DNA from 3 places in the Idiomarina abyssalis genome. Region 3 is predicted to be linked to each of the others. Evidence: predicted binding sites of a transcription regulator. Region 3 holds the regulator's gene; each other region holds the start of a gene.
What was found. Region 3 encodes sigma-54, which starts transcription at its own class of promoters, with help from an activator protein. Its sites were predicted from a motif close to GTTGGCACGNNNNTNGNNT; they were not measured.
Positions count from the first base shown of each region.

Region 1: K5X84_RS00895 (hemerythrin domain-containing protein) is a predicted target of sigma-54. The motif match lies at 1,927-1,945, and genes of this name have one in related genera.
Region 2: K5X84_RS07450 (DUF3192 domain-containing protein) is a predicted target of sigma-54. The motif match lies at 4,098-4,116, and genes of this name have one in related genera.

Region 1 covers NZ_CP081832.1:181,185-187,272, reverse strand. The annotation lists gene K5X84_RS00905 (M14 family zinc carboxypeptidase) at 1-20, opposite strand, end outside; gene K5X84_RS00900 (murein transglycosylase domain-containing protein) at 129-1,319, shown strand; gene K5X84_RS00895 (hemerythrin domain-containing protein) at 1,313-1,852, opposite strand; gene norR (nitric oxide reductase transcriptional regulator NorR) at 2,040-3,584, shown strand; gene K5X84_RS00885 (YbaN family protein) at 3,581-3,985, shown strand; gene K5X84_RS00880 (HesA/MoeB/ThiF family protein) at 3,982-4,737, shown strand; gene K5X84_RS00875 (NnrS family protein) at 4,734-5,936, opposite strand.
Region 2 covers NZ_CP081832.1:1,554,267-1,560,354, forward strand. The annotation lists gene dapD (2,3,4,5-tetrahydropyridine-2,6-dicarboxylate N-succinyltransferase) at 1-150, shown strand, start outside; gene truC (tRNA pseudouridine(65) synthase TruC) at 154-864, opposite strand; gene K5X84_RS07425 (YqcC family protein) at 867-1,211, opposite strand; gene K5X84_RS07430 (DUF3549 family protein) at 1,305-2,336, shown strand; gene K5X84_RS07435 (DUF3301 domain-containing protein) at 2,336-2,647, shown strand; gene K5X84_RS07440 (Mpo1-like protein) at 2,618-2,932, opposite strand; gene K5X84_RS07445 (GNAT family N-acetyltransferase) at 2,938-3,618, opposite strand; gene K5X84_RS07450 (DUF3192 domain-containing protein) at 3,652-4,032, opposite strand; gene syd (SecY-interacting protein) at 4,174-4,722, opposite strand; gene queF (NADPH-dependent 7-cyano-7-deazaguanine reductase QueF) at 4,782-5,606, shown strand; gene K5X84_RS07465 (M61 family metallopeptidase) at 5,611-6,088, opposite strand, start outside.
Region 3 covers NZ_CP081832.1:367,342-373,429, forward strand. The annotation lists gene rapZ (RNase adapter RapZ) at 1-511, opposite strand, end outside; gene ptsN (PTS IIA-like nitrogen regulatory protein PtsN) at 502-972, opposite strand; gene hpf (ribosome hibernation promoting factor) at 976-1,263, opposite strand; gene K5X84_RS01830 (RNA polymerase factor sigma-54) at 1,292-2,752, opposite strand; gene lptB (LPS export ABC transporter ATP-binding protein) at 2,774-3,499, opposite strand; gene lptA (lipopolysaccharide transport periplasmic protein LptA) at 3,501-4,043, opposite strand; gene lptC (LPS export ABC transporter periplasmic protein LptC) at 4,012-4,575, opposite strand; gene kdsC (3-deoxy-manno-octulosonate-8-phosphatase KdsC) at 4,572-5,126, opposite strand; gene K5X84_RS01855 (KpsF/GutQ family sugar-phosphate isomerase) at 5,126-6,088, opposite strand, start outside.

The sequences.
Region 1 (6,088 bases), 190 kb from region 3:
GCTAATTTGAGACTGCGCATCTTCATTCCTGTTGTTTTACACACTGCCGAAACAATGCTTAGGGTTTATTTTTATGTCTCCCTAATGTAAAAGCTTGAACAAGGGAAGTGAAGCTCAATTTAGGCGCTATGAATAAAAAGACTCAAATAATCACACTAATGGTGGCTTTAACTACCACAATAATTCTGGCCGGCTGTGAAGTGACACCGAATAACGTCAGGCGAGTAGTTACTTCCGGCATCCTCAGCGGAAATGACCCCACAGCGGTTGTTGAGTCGTTAGCTCGTGAGCGCCTCAATAGCTACCGCAGCAACCCCCGTCAGCTTATTAGCGATATTGAAGATCTGCGCAAAGCGCTGCGCGACCTTCGTACCGTTGCCGAAGCCATTTGGGGTGAAGAAAAGGACACGGTTCCCAGCGAGAAAAAGTACGTTAAATACAGCGATAACTTTCATGCCAAAGCCGTTGTTGATTTTGAGCAAGGCCTGCTGACCGTAGCCACTTTGCATGACAGCAACAATCCCGCCGAAACCCGGCAAAAATTGCAGGCGGCGATTGTACGCACGCTGCTGACACCCGCCGATCTCACCGCCGTGGATATATTTACCGATAAAGAGCCGGAAGGTTCAGGAAAGCCCTTTTTACGAGGCCAGGTTGTTGACCAGGACAATGTGGTGGTCGAATACCAGTGGCGAGCAAAGCGTTTTGCTGAGTATTTAGTTAACAACAAGCTTCGTACTCGCCGTGCCAAAGACAACGACGTTTATGAAGTACAAATTGCGCTGGTGGACGATCATAAATCGCTACGCAAACACCAATATTCCGATTACGTGATAGCTGCCGCGAAACGCTACGATATTGAGCCTGAGCTTATTTACGCCATTATTGAAACCGAAAGCAGCTTCAACCCTTATGCGGTAAGCCATGCCAATGCTTATGGCTTAATGCAGGTGGTGGCAGCTACCGCCGGGCGAGATGTCTTTGAGCGGGTACGTGAAGTTCCCGGCCAACCAACCTCTGAGCAGCTGTTTGACCCCGCCCAGAACATTGATATAGGCAGTGCCTACTTACACATTCTCAATACCCAGTATTTAAAAGGCGTACGAAACCCAAGCAGCCGCGAATACGCTATAGTCTCCGCATATAACGGCGGCGCCGGCAATGTACTAAAAACCTTTTCATCCAACCGCAACAGAGCCATACAGATAATGAACCGAAGTCAGCCCGGCGTTATTTACCGGGACTTAACTTCAAAACACCCTTTGGCTGAAAGCCGCCGGTACCTGGAAAAGGTGATGTACTTTAAGCAAAATTACTGACAAGACCCACAGCAAAAATCTTTACCGTGTACCGGTGCTGCCGCTTTCTTCTCGACAAAAAGGACGTTGTTTTCCAGGTAAATATGCTCGCGTAAGTCGTCCTGCAACTCTTTCAGGCCGTTATAAAGCGCAGTCCAGGTGCCACAGGCGCCTTCAGGCAAAGTCAGGTTGTTGGTCAGTTCATCAATTTTATTGATTTCGTCTTCGTGCTGCACGTGTTCTTCTTCCATGACTGAAATTGGGCCACTTGGATAGACTCCGCGCGACAACATTGGGAACAGAATTTGCTCTTCTTTCATCATGTGGCTTTCCAACTCCTGCAACATATTGTCTAAGTGCTCAGCCAGACCATTAGGCGCTTCGGCATGATCACCGTGAACCTCTTCCACGCGCATAGCTAACTGCTTTAGTTCCGGTAACTGCTCGCGATGACGTTGATGAAAGCGCAAATAGATGTGCTCGATTAATTCCTGTGAGCCAGAATCCTGCCACTTTTGTTCAGCAGCTTGTAAACGTTCATTTAAAGTATTCATGGGGTAACTCCTGTTTGCTAAATTAAAATTTTCAGCCGTTACTTAACGGTCTAAACTCTCGCTATGGCTGTTGATTGCAACAAACAGGCCAGCTTCTACCCCATTGTGATTATTGACTCTCCGGGGTGCCAAGGTACTATCAACCCAACCAATAAGGGTCTTTTTAACCTGAGCAGTCAATTTAACCATGTTACAAGAAAGTCTATTAGCAGACCTGCTGACCGAGCAGCCTGCCGCCGTTCGTTTACAGAATTTGGTCAATACCTTACGCCGTCATTTCAACTGTGGGGCGGTGGTGTTACTAAAACTGGATAACGAGGTACTTCAACCCGTCGCTATTCAGGGCCTGGTGCGCGAAGCTCTGGGTCGTCGCTTCGTGGTTGCGCAACACCCACGGCTGGCAGCACTGCTGGCTTCCCGCAGCCCGGTAAGGTTTGAGCATGACTCTTCGTTACCAGACCCTTATGACGGTTTATTAGCGGAGCAGCCGGGTAATGCACTGCCCGTACACGACTGCATGGGAATCAGCTTGTACCTGGAAAACAAATGCTGGGGGGTGCTGACATTAGATGCCTTGCAGCCGGGCACCTTTACCGATGATTCCATACTCGAGCTGCAAAAGTTCAGTTTATTCGTTGAAACAGCGGTGCGTATTGGCCAGCTTGAGCAAAACGTCAGAGCCTTGCGTCAGGGGCAACAACGCGCCATGCCGCAATCCGGAGCGACGGAAACCAACGATTCTGAAATTATTGGTCAGAGCAAAGCCATAGAAGGTGTTCTGAAAGAACTTAGAGTTGTCGCCGGTGCTGACTTACCGGTACTGCTTTTAGGGGAAACCGGCGTCGGTAAAGAACTCTTCGCACGCGAACTTCACTTATTGTCGCAGCGCAGCGATATGCCACTTATTTATGTTAACTGTGCTGCGCTGCCAGAATCCTTAGCTGAAAGTGAGCTCTTTGGTCATGTTAAAGGCGCTTTCTCCGGTGCTACCAGTGACCGTTCCGGGCGCTTTGAGGCGGCTCATGGCGGCACCTTATTTCTGGATGAAGTGGGCGAACTGCCACTGTCGATACAGGCCAAGCTGCTACGGGTTCTGCAAAACGGAGAAATACAGAGACTGGGTTCGGACAAGTATCGTAAAGTAGACGTGCGCCTGATAGCAGCCACCAACCGTAACCTGCGCCAGCAAGTCAGTAATGAAACCTTCCGTGCGGATTTATACCACCGCCTGTCGGTTTACCCGTTACCCATACCTCCTTTGCGTGAGCGCGATGACGATGTGTCGATTCTGGCCGGTCACTTTCTTGAGTTAAACCGCGCGCGCCTGGGGCTTCGTGCTTTGCGGCTGTCGCCGGAAGCGGAACTGGCCATACAGCAGTATCAGTGGCCGGGTAATGTGCGCGAACTGGAGCACGTAATAAGCCGCGCGGCCATTAAGCTGCTGAGCCATGGCGTTGAGAAAAGCGATATTGCGACCATTGAGCCGGACATGTTGGATCTCGATGTTCAGTTACCCATGTCAGCCTCTCTGGATTCCGATAAAAACACCGGAGGAGCCGAGTTGCCCGTGCATAACGTTTCCATGAAGGAGGCGGTTAGCTACACCCAAAGAAAAATGATTGAAGCGGCTTTGAGTCGGCATAACAACAGCTGGAGTCAAGCTGCTAAAGACCTGCAACTGGACGCCAGTAACCTGCACAAAATGGCAAGCCGGCTGGGAATGAAGTCATGACCCGGGAGTTGTTGATTCGGTTGCTCTGGCGCGCTCTGGCCCTATTTTTTGTACTACTGGGGCTGGTTGGTATTGCTCTGCCGGTGATGCCGACCGTTCCTTTTCTTATCGCCGCGCTTTGGGCCGCCAGCAAAGGCTGGCCTCGTTTAGAGGCCTGGCTGATTAACCACCCCAAATACGGTCCGGATATTAGAGCCTGGCGCGATAATCGCGTCATAAAACGCCGTTCCAAAGTCATAGCCCTGATTATGATGGCAACAGGTTATTTGGTGTTATGGTTATTGGTTCCACAGGTTCCCGTGTGGTTAAAAGGGCTGGTGGGTGTGGCCTTACTCACCGTGGGTTACTGGCTGGCCACTCGCCCTGAATTTGTACCTGAAAATAATGGAAACTCGTTATGAGTAAAACCCTTTCTCATCAGCAGATGTTGAAGTACAACCGGCACATTGCGCTACCGGCTATGGACTTAGAAGGCCAGGAAAGGTTACTAAACGCCCATGTGGTCATCATTGGCCTGGGCGGATTAGGATGCGCCGTGGCACCTTATTTAACCGCGGCCGGTATTGGGAAGATCACTTTAGTCGATGACGATGTAATTGACCGTCATAACCTGCAACGCCAAATTCTGTTTACCGAAAGCAGCGTAGGGAATAACAAAGCAGAGCAAGCTCGCCAGCACCTGATGCAGCTGAATAGCGAGGCTGATATTACATCACTCCCGGTACGGGCAGATGAGGCTTTGCTGGCCAAACTGACAAAAGAAGCCACGCTCATTGTCGATTGCTGCGATAACCTGACGACACGTAACAGCGTTAATAAAGCGTGCCTAAAAAGTAAAACGCCTTTGGTTTCCGGCTCTGCCATTCGTTTTGAGGGCCAGATTGCCAGCTTTTCTATGCAAAACAGTTCGCCCTGCTACGCCTGTTACAGCCAGTTTTTTGGTGAGCAGCAACTCAGTTGTACAGAAGCCGGTGTTTTGTCTCCTTTGGTGGGGGTGGTAGGTACCATGCAGGCTGTCGAAGCAATAAAAATAGCGGCTGGTATTGGCCAGCCGCTGTATTCATCGGTATTGCTTTTTGATGCGCTGCACAGTGACTGGCAGCGGCTCAATATTCAGAAGCACCCGCAGTGCCCACACTGTGCAGACCTTTAACCCGGGTTACCATCAGCACGCGGCGTAGTCAGTACTTTAAAGTAAACCACAACGTAAATACCGTAAGCCAAAGCCCAGGCTAAAGTGCTGAACATGAGCCACTGGCTGGTTAACTCTGGTGCCAGCCACATTAGAAAGACCCGGGTCAGTGCCGCAATTAGCACCAATAAGAATGCACCGGTCATAATCAGTTTGGGCTGCAATGGACGGCCACTGTGCCCCAGGGATACCCGGGCTATCATGCTCAAAATCATATTACCCATAGCACCAGCGGTCAGTGCGTGCAATGCCAGGCTCTGAGTCAGCTCAAAACCGGCATAGCGCAGTGCAAATAGCGCCAGCCCAACCGGAATAAACCAGTAGGCCAAATGCAGCGACCACAATAACGGCACCCGCCAGGTCATCCAGATTTTCCAGCGCGCTACCCGTATCGCTGTAGCAACAGCTGAAACGGTAAATAAGAAGACCATCACCTGACTGGGTAAAATGGTGTGCAGATTCAAAAAGTGAACCGCAAAAATAAGCCACAAGCTGCCCAGCGCAATGCGATCAAGCCAGACAATCGGCTGTACTTTCGGTGTCATGGTGCCGTTGGCGGTAAACATGGGCAGTACCCGGCCGCCAATAATTGCCATAAGCAAGGTCACCAGGAACACCGCATTGTAGGCACCAAGAATTTGAATATGGTACTGACCAAAGTGCAAGCCATAATGCATAAGCAAATTACAAACTGTCAGCAACAACAGAATGGGGACAAAAAACAGATTTCGGGTCTGATTCACCTTGATCACCATGCGCCCGAACAAAAATGCAGCAACAGGTAAAAGGCTGACATCGACAGCCGCAACCAGCCACCAGGGCAACTCACTCCCAAACAAAAGACCCAGCCGCGCTGCTGCCCATAATACCGTCAGAATAAGCAAGGTATTGCCGTGAGGTGCCCTAAGCCCCGTCCAGTTCTGCACCGCGGTTAACAAGAAACCAAGCACAATAGCGATAACAAAGCCGAACATCATTTCATGGGAGTGCCAGAACATGATGTTGCCATACACGGGCAAATCGACCTTTCCACCAAGTGCCAGCCCCCACAACAGCATAGCGATGGCGCTAAACCCTGCTCCCAGCAGGAACAGCGGTCGAAATGCCTGGCGCAGAATTGGAATTAACTGCTCTTCTTTTTGTTTGTCTGTGATCTGCATCATTGTCACCGCTTAATTTTTAAAGGTACATTTGTAATATATCTTTTATTTATCGGAAAATCGACTGCTTACTCGCGAAAATAAGTTAGTACCCCTTAGTTGATTTCGTTTCTTTATGGCAAGTAAAAATTACCCATTAAGGGGTAGCCTCC
Region 2 (6,088 bases), 1.2 Mb from region 3:
CGTGTACCTTCAGGTTCCGTTGTTGTACCAGGTTCATTGCCTTCTGCAAACGGAACGCACAGCCTTTACGCTGCCATCATTGTTAAGCGGGTTGATGCTAAAACTCGTGCCAAAGTGGGTATCAATGCCCTGCTACGCAGCGCGGAATAACTTTTACTTAAGAAATGGCTGGTGAAACTCATCCGGCAGTGGTATTTCCAAATTGATGGACTCGCCACTGACCGGATGTTTAAAGCTAAGTCCAGTCGCTGCCAGCAGTAAACGGTGGCAATTAAAGTGCTCGCGAAAAAAGTTATTATGCCGTCCATCACCATGGTTTGTATCACCGACAATGGGATGCCTAATATGTGCCATGTGTCGGCGTAACTGGTGCTTACGTCCCGTTTCTGGTTGTAACTGAACCAATGAATAACGCGTGGTATCGTGCTTTTTGCTGACCTTATAAGGCAATTCAACCTGCTTTAAACATTTATAATGCGTCACCGCCGGCTGTTTTTCTTTATCGGTATCTGCGTCAGCGTCCGCTAATTTATCCAGTTCTTCTTTTAGCGCGTAATCAATAGTACCGCTTTCAGCTACATAACCTCTGACGACCGCATGATAGGTTTTTCTTACCTCACGAGCGGTTAACTGTTCAGTCAAAGTTCGTGCGATATCACTACTAAGAGCAAAGATGAGTAACCCTGACGTTGGCCTGTCCAGCCGATGCACAGGGTAGACATGACGCCCCAATTGGTTGCGCAGCATTTGCATAGCAAACTCACGGGCACCGCTTGATATACGGCTTCGGTGAACCAGTAAGCCACTGGGTTTATTAATAACAGCTAAATGTTCGTCTTGGTAAATAAGTTCTAACTGCTTCACCGTTAGACGTCTTCCTGCAGAGGATCAGTGCCACTTAGCAGCACATCAAACTCACGGATTAGAGCGATAAGTTGTTCGTATTGTTCAAGCTCGTTACGGTAGGTATGAGCAGCCATTGGACTAACCGCGACGCCCTCAGGCAAAGGTCGTTGACTGTCGACCAGAGACCACATCCGCGGCAACATAATAAATTGCAGCCACTGATGAAACTCCAGCGTATCAACGGCAAAAGGCTGCTGACTTTCCAAAGCCTGCACGGGAGGCTGGTGAGACTGCCATAAGCCAAGACTGTTCAGTTCGCGCTCTATTCTATCAAGTAATCGAGCGGCTTTCTGATACTGCTCCATATCAGACTCCGTTACCACATCATTGTATAAACCGATATAATGGCGCCATAGTGATTTAATACGCCTTAAAATTCAAGCAAAAAGGGAGCGCCTGTGTCAGCACCGACCATCACCACCTTGGGTGAGTTTTTGCAAGCCGGCCAAGCAGAGTACAAAATTTTTGATATTGGCAGACGCCTTACTGAACTGTCTCAGGATGATTTTGCTGCTATTGAGCACCAGCAACGTCCTTACCCCTACCCGATAGCCAGACAGGCTCAACTGGCGATATTGTTTCAGCATAAGCAGCATGATCAGCAGCCTTTCATCTGGTTTTTGCAATTCCCTCTGGATGAGCGCGGGCTTTTAAATTTAGCGGCACGTAATCAATACCTTGAATATGTGGTTAACGCATTGGGCCACGAAATTACCGGTGAGATGACCGAGGAGCAACAAAAGCAACTGCAGCAGAATCCTTATTTACTCACACCGAATGAGCATCAGCGGGCTGCGTTGCATGCACGGGTTCAGCGTCAGCTAAAGCTGTCACCGTCAATTCACTTTGAGACCGCGGAAGCTTACTTAAAACAACCGGAAGCTGACATTGACTGGCAGCAAATTGGCTTACAAGGCCTGCACGACTGTGCAGCCCGATTAGAGCAACTGCCGGAACTGAGTGAAGCCATAGCAACACATTTTTCGACTTACCCTAAAGCGGTAAGGCAGCCGCTCGCTGTTGCCCTTGAACAGCAAAGCATCACGCCACGACTACGAGATTCATTACTTGAGCATGTTAAGAGCAATGATGCACTGCTTTGTACAGACAGCCTGAGAGCGTTAGCTTCCGTTGCAGCTCACCCGCGCGTACAAAAGTCCGTCAACGAGACCATTCCTGATGCAAACGCTGACCAACTGGTTGTTGTCGCCGCCCGATTATGGCCCGTACTTAACGATGAGCACAGCTTGTTAAGCTATTTAGATGCAATCGCTTCACTGGATAACGCCCTGTTTGATGCGTTATTTCAGGATATTATTGCCTTACCGGATATACGTCCCCTGCTTCTGTCCATATTGGCACAGCAGAAACAGTCGGAAGCCGTTGGCGAAGCTTTAAACCGATTAAAACAGCAAACCCGGAGCGCTTGATGAACTTACTTGATGTTATTGTTTTTCTCGGGTTGGCAACCGCAATATGGGTTTTCTGGCAACACCGCCAGCAGTCGGAAAGCGCGCAGAAACACGCGGTTTTTTATTGTAAACAACAAGGTTTGCAGTTTCTGGATATTCGTCGTGAGGATACCCGATGGTCTTTTAAAGGAAGCCAACCGGGCTGGCGAAGTACATTTAAAATGGGGTTTAGCAGCGACGGAGAAACTCGTTATGAAGGGGAACTAACCCTTCATAACCAGCGCTTAGTTGGTGTTGAATTACCGCCGTTTCGAATTCCCGGTCAATAATTTAACCCAGGCATCTTTATACATAACCCAGTCACCCAGTAAGCTATACAAAGGATACTGAAAAGTGGCTGGCTTATTCTTCTCAAACACAAAGTGACCCAGCCAGGCAAATCCATAACCAATAACCGGCAAAGCCAGTAACCACCAATAGTTTGAGCTAACCAGAGCGTAAATTAACACGGCTAACACCAGGGTGCTGCCAATATAATGTAGGATCCGACAACGCTTGTCAGAGTGCTCTTGCAAGTAGTAAGGGTAAAACTCTTTAAAACTGGAATAACTCATTAGCTTTAATCTTCTTGCCTAGGGTAAAAGAGTACTTCACCGGGTAGCTTTTCAACCTCTATCTGGGCCTGCAAACGGTAACCGCGCTTCTTGAAAAATGCCTGATAATCAGAGCGGGTGACGTAAACTGCAATGCCCTGCGATTCAGGATCTTCTTCAAATACCGTTTTAGCAGCCTCAACCAATAAATGCCCTACCCCTTGAGATTGATACTGCGGCGCTACGGCAATAAAAGCTAACATATGGTAGGGAACATCGGGCATCGCTTGCTGAATAAGACGTTCTTTTTCAAGCACCTGTCGGGTACTTAAAAAACCTGCAGTCAGCAGCATACTAATGCGCCAATGCCAAAAACGACCAGGACCAAAGCTCTTACCAGGACGGGTGAGACAGGCGACACCTAATAGTGTGCCGCCGTCACGGATACCAATAATGGGTTGTCCACTTTCCCAAAACGCATTCAGATCTTCACGAATTGCGGCTCGTAGGCGCTTTTCGTAATCCGGCTTATCGGCCCGAAAAATCTTTTGCAACAATTCATCGTCATAGTAAGTCTGAAACAAAAGCGAAGCCGCTAATTTAAGATCTTCGGCAACAAGATAGACAAGCTCTCCCTGAATATGCTCGCTGCTGTTCTCACTTGCCTTATCGATTTCACTTTCTGTTTTTTCGGTTAAGCCTTGCATAACAACCACTGATTAGTTTTTTATAACACCAAGTTAACCATTTTTCGGGATCCTGTCGAGAGCCATTTCTCCGATACCTGCCAGGGTATCATCAATGAACACAATAGCTGTGCATTCATCACGGGTCGTCATACCGTCAGCATGCTTTCTGTGTGTGCGATAATACAAAACCTGATATCGATGTTGTTCAGATTCCCAGGAGTCATTAAAATCGGGAGTTCCTAATCGGCTCAAGGCTTCGCTAACCGAAAGTGAGGGTGGTAATGCCGCAATCGAAGAGCGGTTTCTTTGCTCTGACTGCTGCCCTTCATATTTTTCGCTACTACCATCGTAACTCGACTCTTTTACAACAACACAACCGGATAAAGTTAACGCGCTTAGCAACGCAACAGCCAATAAAGATCTTTTCAGCATGCTTCATATTCTCCTGATTATTTTATTAATAAGTTTGCTTCAATATATTTTCAGCAGCTCATTTCAAGCAAGCTTCAGGCCAAAACGTAACTCTATGTTTTTATTGCGCTTTATATTTTTCAGGTTTTGCTAATTTGCTAATTAATCGTTATTTTCACTAATTTTAGGCTCGCATTCATTGAGCCACCCAGACAAAGAGTCGGCAAGGACTTCATGCTGTTCCTTCCCCACCCATTCAAGTCCAATAGCACCGCTGTGGTTATCTATCGACAACAATAAGTCTTCGTTATCTACTCCTAACCCAATAAACACCGTTTCTGGCTGTTTTAACCGGCGTTTCATTAAAATATGTCCGGTTATATTTGCCAACAACCGCTCACCATCTTCTTCACTTTGGATCTGTAATAAATGTATCGGATGTCCCTGATAAGAAAGCGCCAGGTCGCCCGCATACCAGCGCCCAAATAGCGCTTTAATGCTGTCATGGAAGGTTGTTTCTAAGGCTTTTTCCAGCTCATCAAAAGCCAGAGGCTTAGCTTGTAAAGACGGTGTCCATTCAACCGTATCGTCATCAATAACCTCACCATATATTGGACTGCTCCACTCTTCTACATACTCCGTATAACGGACAGGAACCTGATTTTGATAACGCTCCATTAAGGCATCGATAGTTTCTTCTAACGTCTTCATCTGGCACTTACACCTAAGAAAATTTACAATAAGGGCATTGTACTTACGGAGCGACTTAAATGCCAAAGAAGCACGCACTCGACCACTTATCGCTGGGGCAAAGCACAGACTACCCGAGTGAATATGACCCGAAGCAGCTACAACCTGTCCCCCGCTCGCTGAATCGTGAGCCCATTGGTCTTGTTGGTAAGCTGCCTTTTTCCGGTGTCGACTTATGGACTGGCTACGAAATATCCTGGCTGAACTCAAATGGCTTGCCACAAGTCGCTGTCGGTTACTTTGAAGTGCCTGCGGAAAGTCCGAATCTCATTGAATCAAAGTCCTTTAAGCTTTATTTAAACAGTTTCAATGACTCTCATTTTGGCTCCTGGCAAGAGGTTCAGGTAGTTATGGAAAAGGACTTATCTGCATGTGCCGGAGCCAGGGTCAGTGTTACCTTAAAGCCGTTGTCTGAGCTAGAAGGTGAATCCATTGCAACCTTTCCCGGTCTTTGTATTGATAAGCAGGACATCACAATTTCGCAATATGACTACCAGCCGTCATTATTAATAACGGAGCATAATGAGACAGAAGAGAAGCTACACAGTCACCTGTTGAAGTCTAACTGTCTTATCACGAACCAACCCGACTGGGGATCCGTCTATATTCATTACCAGGGGCCCAAGTTGGATCATGCGTCATTATTGGCGTATTTGGTCTCATTCAGGCGCCACAATGAATTCCACGAACAATGCGTTGAACGTATTTATCAGGACTTAAAGGCGCTGGGGATGAAAAAACTGACGGTTTATGCCCGCTATACTCGCCGCGGAGGCCTCGACATAAACCCATTTCGTTCGGACTTCGAACCAGCGCTGCAGATGCAGCGCATGGCTCGACAATAAAACCTTAGGCATTAGGATGAGGAATTTGTAACCATTGAAGAAACCGGGCCTGTTGCTCAGCCGTTGGCTCATCCACAGGCTCAATTTTCGCATCTGTGGCGGGTTTTGCTTTTACGCTCAAGGTTTTTTCATGCAACTGGTCACGACGGAAAAACGTAACGGTTATAGAATCTCCTGCCTCATACTCTTTAAAAGCATCGCTGAAACGACCATCAACCACTTTGTGTCCGTCAAAGGCGACAATAACGTCACCGGGGGTAAAGCCAGCTTCCCACGCGGGGCTTCCTTTACTAACACGAGTCAGTTCCATACCGCCGCTTGTGTCATTAGCATTCCAGCCTGCCCACACTTCTGGCTCGTCATCTTTCTCATAAACCAGTTCCAAACCAACTCGTTCCAACATGGTTTCAAACGGAATATCGGCAGGCGTTTCAACATTATTCTGCCACCAGTTCTGCCAGGAGCGGCCTGTCAGCTCTTTT
Region 3 (6,088 bases):
ATTTAAAGCCAAATGACTGAAAGACAATAATGAGTTTTTTATCTGCGCGACCAAGTACACGCTCAGTAACCTGTTCGCTCAGCTGGTGCAATGACAAGTCGCTACTGTCGAGGCGCCAGGTGGCACGTTCCATAATAGGCTCAAGCATCTTATGCTCGGTTTGCAGCGCTTCCAGTAAAGGCAGTTCTTTTTGCGAGAGCGGGTGTAGTCGCCGGGTTTCACCGAAACGTTTTAATAAGGTGTTGTCGTCTGCATCAATGAACAGAATTTCGGGCTCTACGCCTTTAGGCAAAAAGTTGAGTGAATCCAGCAGTTCTTCGGAGTGCTCGGGTAAGTTACGAACGTCAATGCTAATGGCAATTTTCTGGTATTGCTCGATAACAGCATGGACTAACGTGGGTAGCAGGCTAATGGGTAAATTATCAACGCAGTAAAAACCTAAATCCTCAAGGACCCGCAACGCGATGGTTTTACCTGAACCGGAACGACCACTAACAATGATCAGTTGCATGGCGACTGCTCACCTTCGCCAATAAATAATTGGTATAAGTCTTTGTCGGAGTCAGCCTGGCGTAATGCACGTGTGCAGTCTTTGTCATTCATACGGCGAGCGACAGAAGCTAAAGTCTGCAGATGGTTTTCGTGTTCGGATTCTGGTACCAGAAGCGCGAATATAATATCGACGGGTTGGTTGTCGATAGAGTCAAACTCAATCGGCTCATCTAGCGTGAGTAATACCGCAACCGGGTGGTTAGCATTGGGTAATCGGCCATGAGGAATTGCGATACCTAAGCCAATTCCCGTACTGCCCAAACGCTCACGGTTCAATAGGCTCTCAAAAATGTCATGGCGGGTAATGCCGGACAACTTAGGAGCTACGATTTGACTAATGGTTTCAAGCAGTCTTTTTTTACTTGCGCCCTCGACTGCACACTTGGTGCAGTCGGGGCTTAACAATTCACTCAGTTGCATGGATTAATGTTGTTTCATTTTTTCTTTGTGTTTAATCACCTGACGGTCCAGCTTATTGATTAAACCGTCGATGGCCGCGTACATATCGTCGTGTTTTGCGTCGGCAAAAATTTCACCGCCATTCACGTGCAGCGTAGCTTCCGCTTTTTGAATCGTTTTTTCAACATTTAGGATGACGTGAACATTAGTAATGTGGTCAAAATGTCGTTCCAGCTTGGCAAATTTTGTGTCTACGTAGTCACGTAAAGCTTCGGTAATATCGATGTGGTGACCGGTCAAATTAATTTGCATAACGTCTTCCTTCTTGCAGTTAACAAAGTTACAAAAGACTTTTGCGTTGGCTCGATGATGGAATGTTTAACGATTCCCGATACTTCGCAATTGTCCTCCTTGCTACTTGGATACCTTGTTCAGCTATCAGTTCAGCAATTTTGCTGTCACTTAACGGTTTACTGCGGTTTTCTGCAGCGACCATCTTCTTAATTAAAGCACGTATTGCAGTGCTTGAACACTCACCACCGCCTTCAGTACTGACATGACTTGAGAAAAAGTATTTTAACTCAAACACGCCCCGCGGACAGTGTAAGTATTTCTGTGTTGTCACCCGCGAAATGGTGCTTTCGTGCATATCCACCGCTTCGGCGACATCGTTTAAAACCATAGGCTTCATGGCTTCTTCGCCATGCTCAAAAAAGCCCTGTTGGCGTTGCACTATGCAGTTGGCAACTTTTAGCAACGTGTCATTGCGACTTTCCAGGCTTTTTATAAACCAACGCGCTTCCTGCGTGTGGTTTTTTATGTACTGGCTGTCGGCTACTGACTTAGCTGCTTTACTCAAGGCCGCGTATTCTTCATTGACCTTTAATTTAGGTACGCTGTCGGGGTTCAATTCGACCATCCAACGCCCATTTTTTTTTGTCACAGCAACATCCGGAATGACATATTCAACGGGTTGTTGTGCAACTTGCTCACCCGGGTGGGGATGCAACTGCTGAATCAAGCGCATGGTTTGACGCAAGTCGTCTTCCGAGAGCTTTAACTTACGCTGAATGGTGCGAAAATCCCGGCTGCCCAGTAAATCCATATGTTCAGTCACTAAACATAGAGCAGTTTCTTTGTACTCAGTGTCGTCGCTTAGTTGCCGCAATTGGATGGCAAGGCATTCGCTGACGCTGCGTGCTCCCACACCTATTGGGTCGAAGTGCTGAATGCGTTTAAGCACCATACAAACTTCTTCTGCTTCCACCTCCGGAAGGCGCACCGCTTCAATAATCTCATCAACATCGACCATTAGATAGCCGTTGTCGTCTATGGCTTCGATAATGGCTTCAGCTATGGCGGTGTCTTCCTCAGAAAAGTGAGAAAGCTGCATTTGCCAAAGTAAGTGATCTTGCAACGACTCACTGGTCGAGCCCTGGTAAACTTCAAAGTCACCTTCAAAAGACTTACCAGAGGACGCGGCCCCATTAACCGGTGTCTGGCTGGAGTAGGTGTCATCCCAACTGCTGTCTACCGGTAACTCGTCCGGCATTTCCTGAGTTTTTATAACGTCTGAGGTTTCTCGCTGACTGTCATCCCGCTCTTCGATATTTCGGGTTTCGGAATTGTCAGCTTCGTTGCTGGCATCGCCTTCAACTTCTAATAGAGGATTACTGTCCAGTGCATCCTGAATTTCAGCCTGAAGATCGAGCGAGGAAAGCTGCAGCAGGCGAATGGCCTGTTGAAGTTGTGGCGTCATGGTCAGATGCTGACCAATTTTTAGCTGCAGACTTTGCTTCATAATGACTGTCCCGGTTTCACGTTATAAGGTGAACTGCTCACCGAGGTAAACGTCTTTAACCTGTTGATTCGATAATATACTTTCTGCATCCCCGCTGGCAATAAGTTCGCCATGACTAACGATATAGGCGTGTTCACAAACCGATAGGGTTTCACGAACATTATGGTCGGTAATCAATACGCCAATACCGCGTTGCTTTAAATGCTCAATGATTTTTTTGATATCAATGACGGATATGGGGTCGACACCGGCGAAAGGCTCATCTAAAAGAATAAAAGTGGGTTCTGCTGCCAGGGCCCGGGCTATTTCAACCCGTCGGCGCTCACCGCCTGACAGACTCATTCCCTGGCTGTTGGCAATGTGCCCAATATTAAACTCTTCGAGTAAGGCATCGAGCTGTTCTTCTCTGTCGTTGTCTGATAACGCTTTGCGGGTTTCTAAAATGGCCATCAGGTTGTCACGTACGGTGAGCTTTCTGAAAATAGAAGCTTCCTGTGGCAGGTAACCAATACCTCTGCGCGCCCGCTCATGCATTGGCAGTAAAGTGAGGTCGTTATCATCCAGTAAAATCTGGCCTTTATCGCTGTTAACCAGTCCGACAATCATATAAAAGGTGGTTGTTTTACCGGCTCCATTAGGCCCTAATAATCCAATAACCTGTCCCTGGCTCACCTCCAGGCTAACGTCTTTAACAACCTGGCGACTTTTATAGCTTTTGGCTAAGTGTTTAACTCGTAAGGTTGCCATATTAAGGGTTCTCGTTATTTTTCTCGTTGGAGTCAGTTTTTGCCTTTGGCGTAAAAATGGTGATGACGCGACTGTCTTCTTCACCGGAACTGGTCGCGGTTATGGTTTGTTTGTCTAAATCATAGGTGATGAGATCACCACTGGAACTGCTGCTACCCTGAGAAATACGGGCTTTTCCGCTAAGCTCCAGGCGCTGTTCCGATTGAAAATAGGTAATTTTGTTGGCCTCTGCGTTTATCTTATTGCCATCATCCAGAGTCTGGCTGTAAGTAGCAGGAGTGCCTTCTGCAACAAAAGTATCGGCTTGTTCTGCATTCTCGCTGGCCGAGGCTTCAAGTCTGTCTGCTCTGATTAATAACGATCCCTGACGAATAATGACATTGTCCGTTAAAACTAGCCGGTTGTTTTTAATGTCCAGCTCTTCCTGGCTCGACTCTACCTCCATAGGCTGACTAAAGTCGGACTTACCCTGAGCCATAACTGCACAAGGCACCAAGGCAATAAGAGTAAAACTACTCAGCAGGCTGGAAAATCGTTTTAACATGTCTTTTTAGCTCCATTCGTTCAGCTTTCAGGTCAGCACTCATTCCGTTACCACGAATTAATAGCCGGGGTCCGTGAATGCTCACCGGGTGTTCGGTGCTCATTGATTGATTTTTCAAATCAACAATCAGGTATTCGGTTAACACTTGTTTAATTCGAGTATCAGGCTCTAACGCAAGGATTTCAACATCGCGCTCTAAAATAAGAGTTTGATCATCGTAGAAAGTCCCTTGTGCAGAGCTAACCTCCCAAATTTCGTCACCTTGTTCTGAGAAGACAGTGTACGTAGGCTGCTCGAGTTCGGTTAAGCCTATTTGATTATAATGCGACATCTTCTCTGACTTGATTTTATGTGCGAGTAAGCCGTCACTCTCAAAAATGCGGGTTTCCAGACCAAAAGCAGTGAAATCCGGTCGCATCATGCGGGTTGCGGTGGCATTATTGTCGTCTGCATCATCACCAAAAGGGCGCCAGACAAGCAAAAGCCCGGCACCGAATAGCAGAATAAGAATGACAGTAACTCGTCGGCTCACACACTGGCTCCTGTTGCCAGGTGCAGTTGGCCCTGACTGAGCATGATGAGATCGCAGACTTCGCGTACCGCTCCGTATCCACCGTGACAACGGGTAATATAATCGGCTTGCTGCTGCACCGATGCGTGAGCATCCTGTACTGCAATACCCAGACCGGCTGCCTTAATCAGAGCTAAGTCGGGGGTGTCATCTCCCACATAGGCGACTTGGTCGGTGCTCAAATTCAATTTCTTCAGCAGCTCATTAAAAGCAGCTGTTTTGTCGTTCTGGCCCTGATAAATGTGACCAACATCTAAATGTTCCATGCGATGTTCGACAATGCGTGAAGTTCTGCCGGTTATGACCGCGGTCTCAACGCCGGACTTTTTTAACGCTTTCATGCCAAATCCATCACGGGTGTGAAATGCCTTGAGTTCCTCACCGTCGTTGCCTAAATAGATTCGACCGTCAGAAAAAACGCCGTCCACATCCAGTACCAGTAACTTAATTTCGGAAAAACGGCTAAACAGGCTTTTATCAATATCACCGTACCAAGTATTAACACACTCCATTAGAGTACTCCCGCCTGTAGTAAGTCATGCATATTCATCGCTCCACACGGATGACCATCATCATTCGTGATGATAAGCCCGTTAATTTTGCGGTCCTGCATCAGTTTTAATGCTTCTGCGGCCAGCATATCTGCATTAGCGGTCGTACAGGAGCGGGTCATAACATCAGCTATTGGTGTTTTGTGGACATCCACCCGGTTATCCAGAATGCGGCGCAAATCACCATCGGTGAAGATACCGGCCAGGCGATTATTTTCATCCACTACAGCGGTCATGCCCAGGCCTTTGCGCGACATTTCTAACAAGGCATCACTGATAATGGCGTCAGCCGGAATCATCGGAACTCTGTCGCCTGTGTGCATGACATCGTGCAGGCGAAGCAACAATCGTTTGCCTAAAGAGCCACCAGGGTGAGACAAGGCAAAATCATCGGCGGTGAAGCCGCGGGCGTTCAGCAGAGCGACGGCAAATGCATCACCCATAACCAAAGTTGCTGTGGTAGAGGCTGTTGGCGCCAAGCCCAGTGGGCACGCCTCTTGCTCAACAGCAATACAAACATGGGTGTCGGCAAGTCTTGCCAGAGTGGAGTCCGGTTTGCCTGTCATTGATATTAAAGGAACACCAAGGCGTTTTATGACCGGAATAATGTTCAGTACTTCGGCTGTTTCGCCGCTGTTTGATATGGCAATAACCACGTCCTGGGCTGCCACCATGCCGAGGTCACCGTGACTGGCTTCGCCCGGATGAACAAAAAAAGCAGGCGTGCCGGTAGAGGCAAGTGTTGCGGCTATTTTCCCGCCAATATGGCCGGACTTTCCCATGCCGGTAACGATAACCCGACCTTTGCAGTTAAACAGCGTTTGGCAGGCAGCATCAAAGTTATCATCTAAATATTGATATAAACCTTCAATCGCTTTCTTTTCGATATCCAGTACCTGTTCGCCCAGCAGCCGAAAATTCTG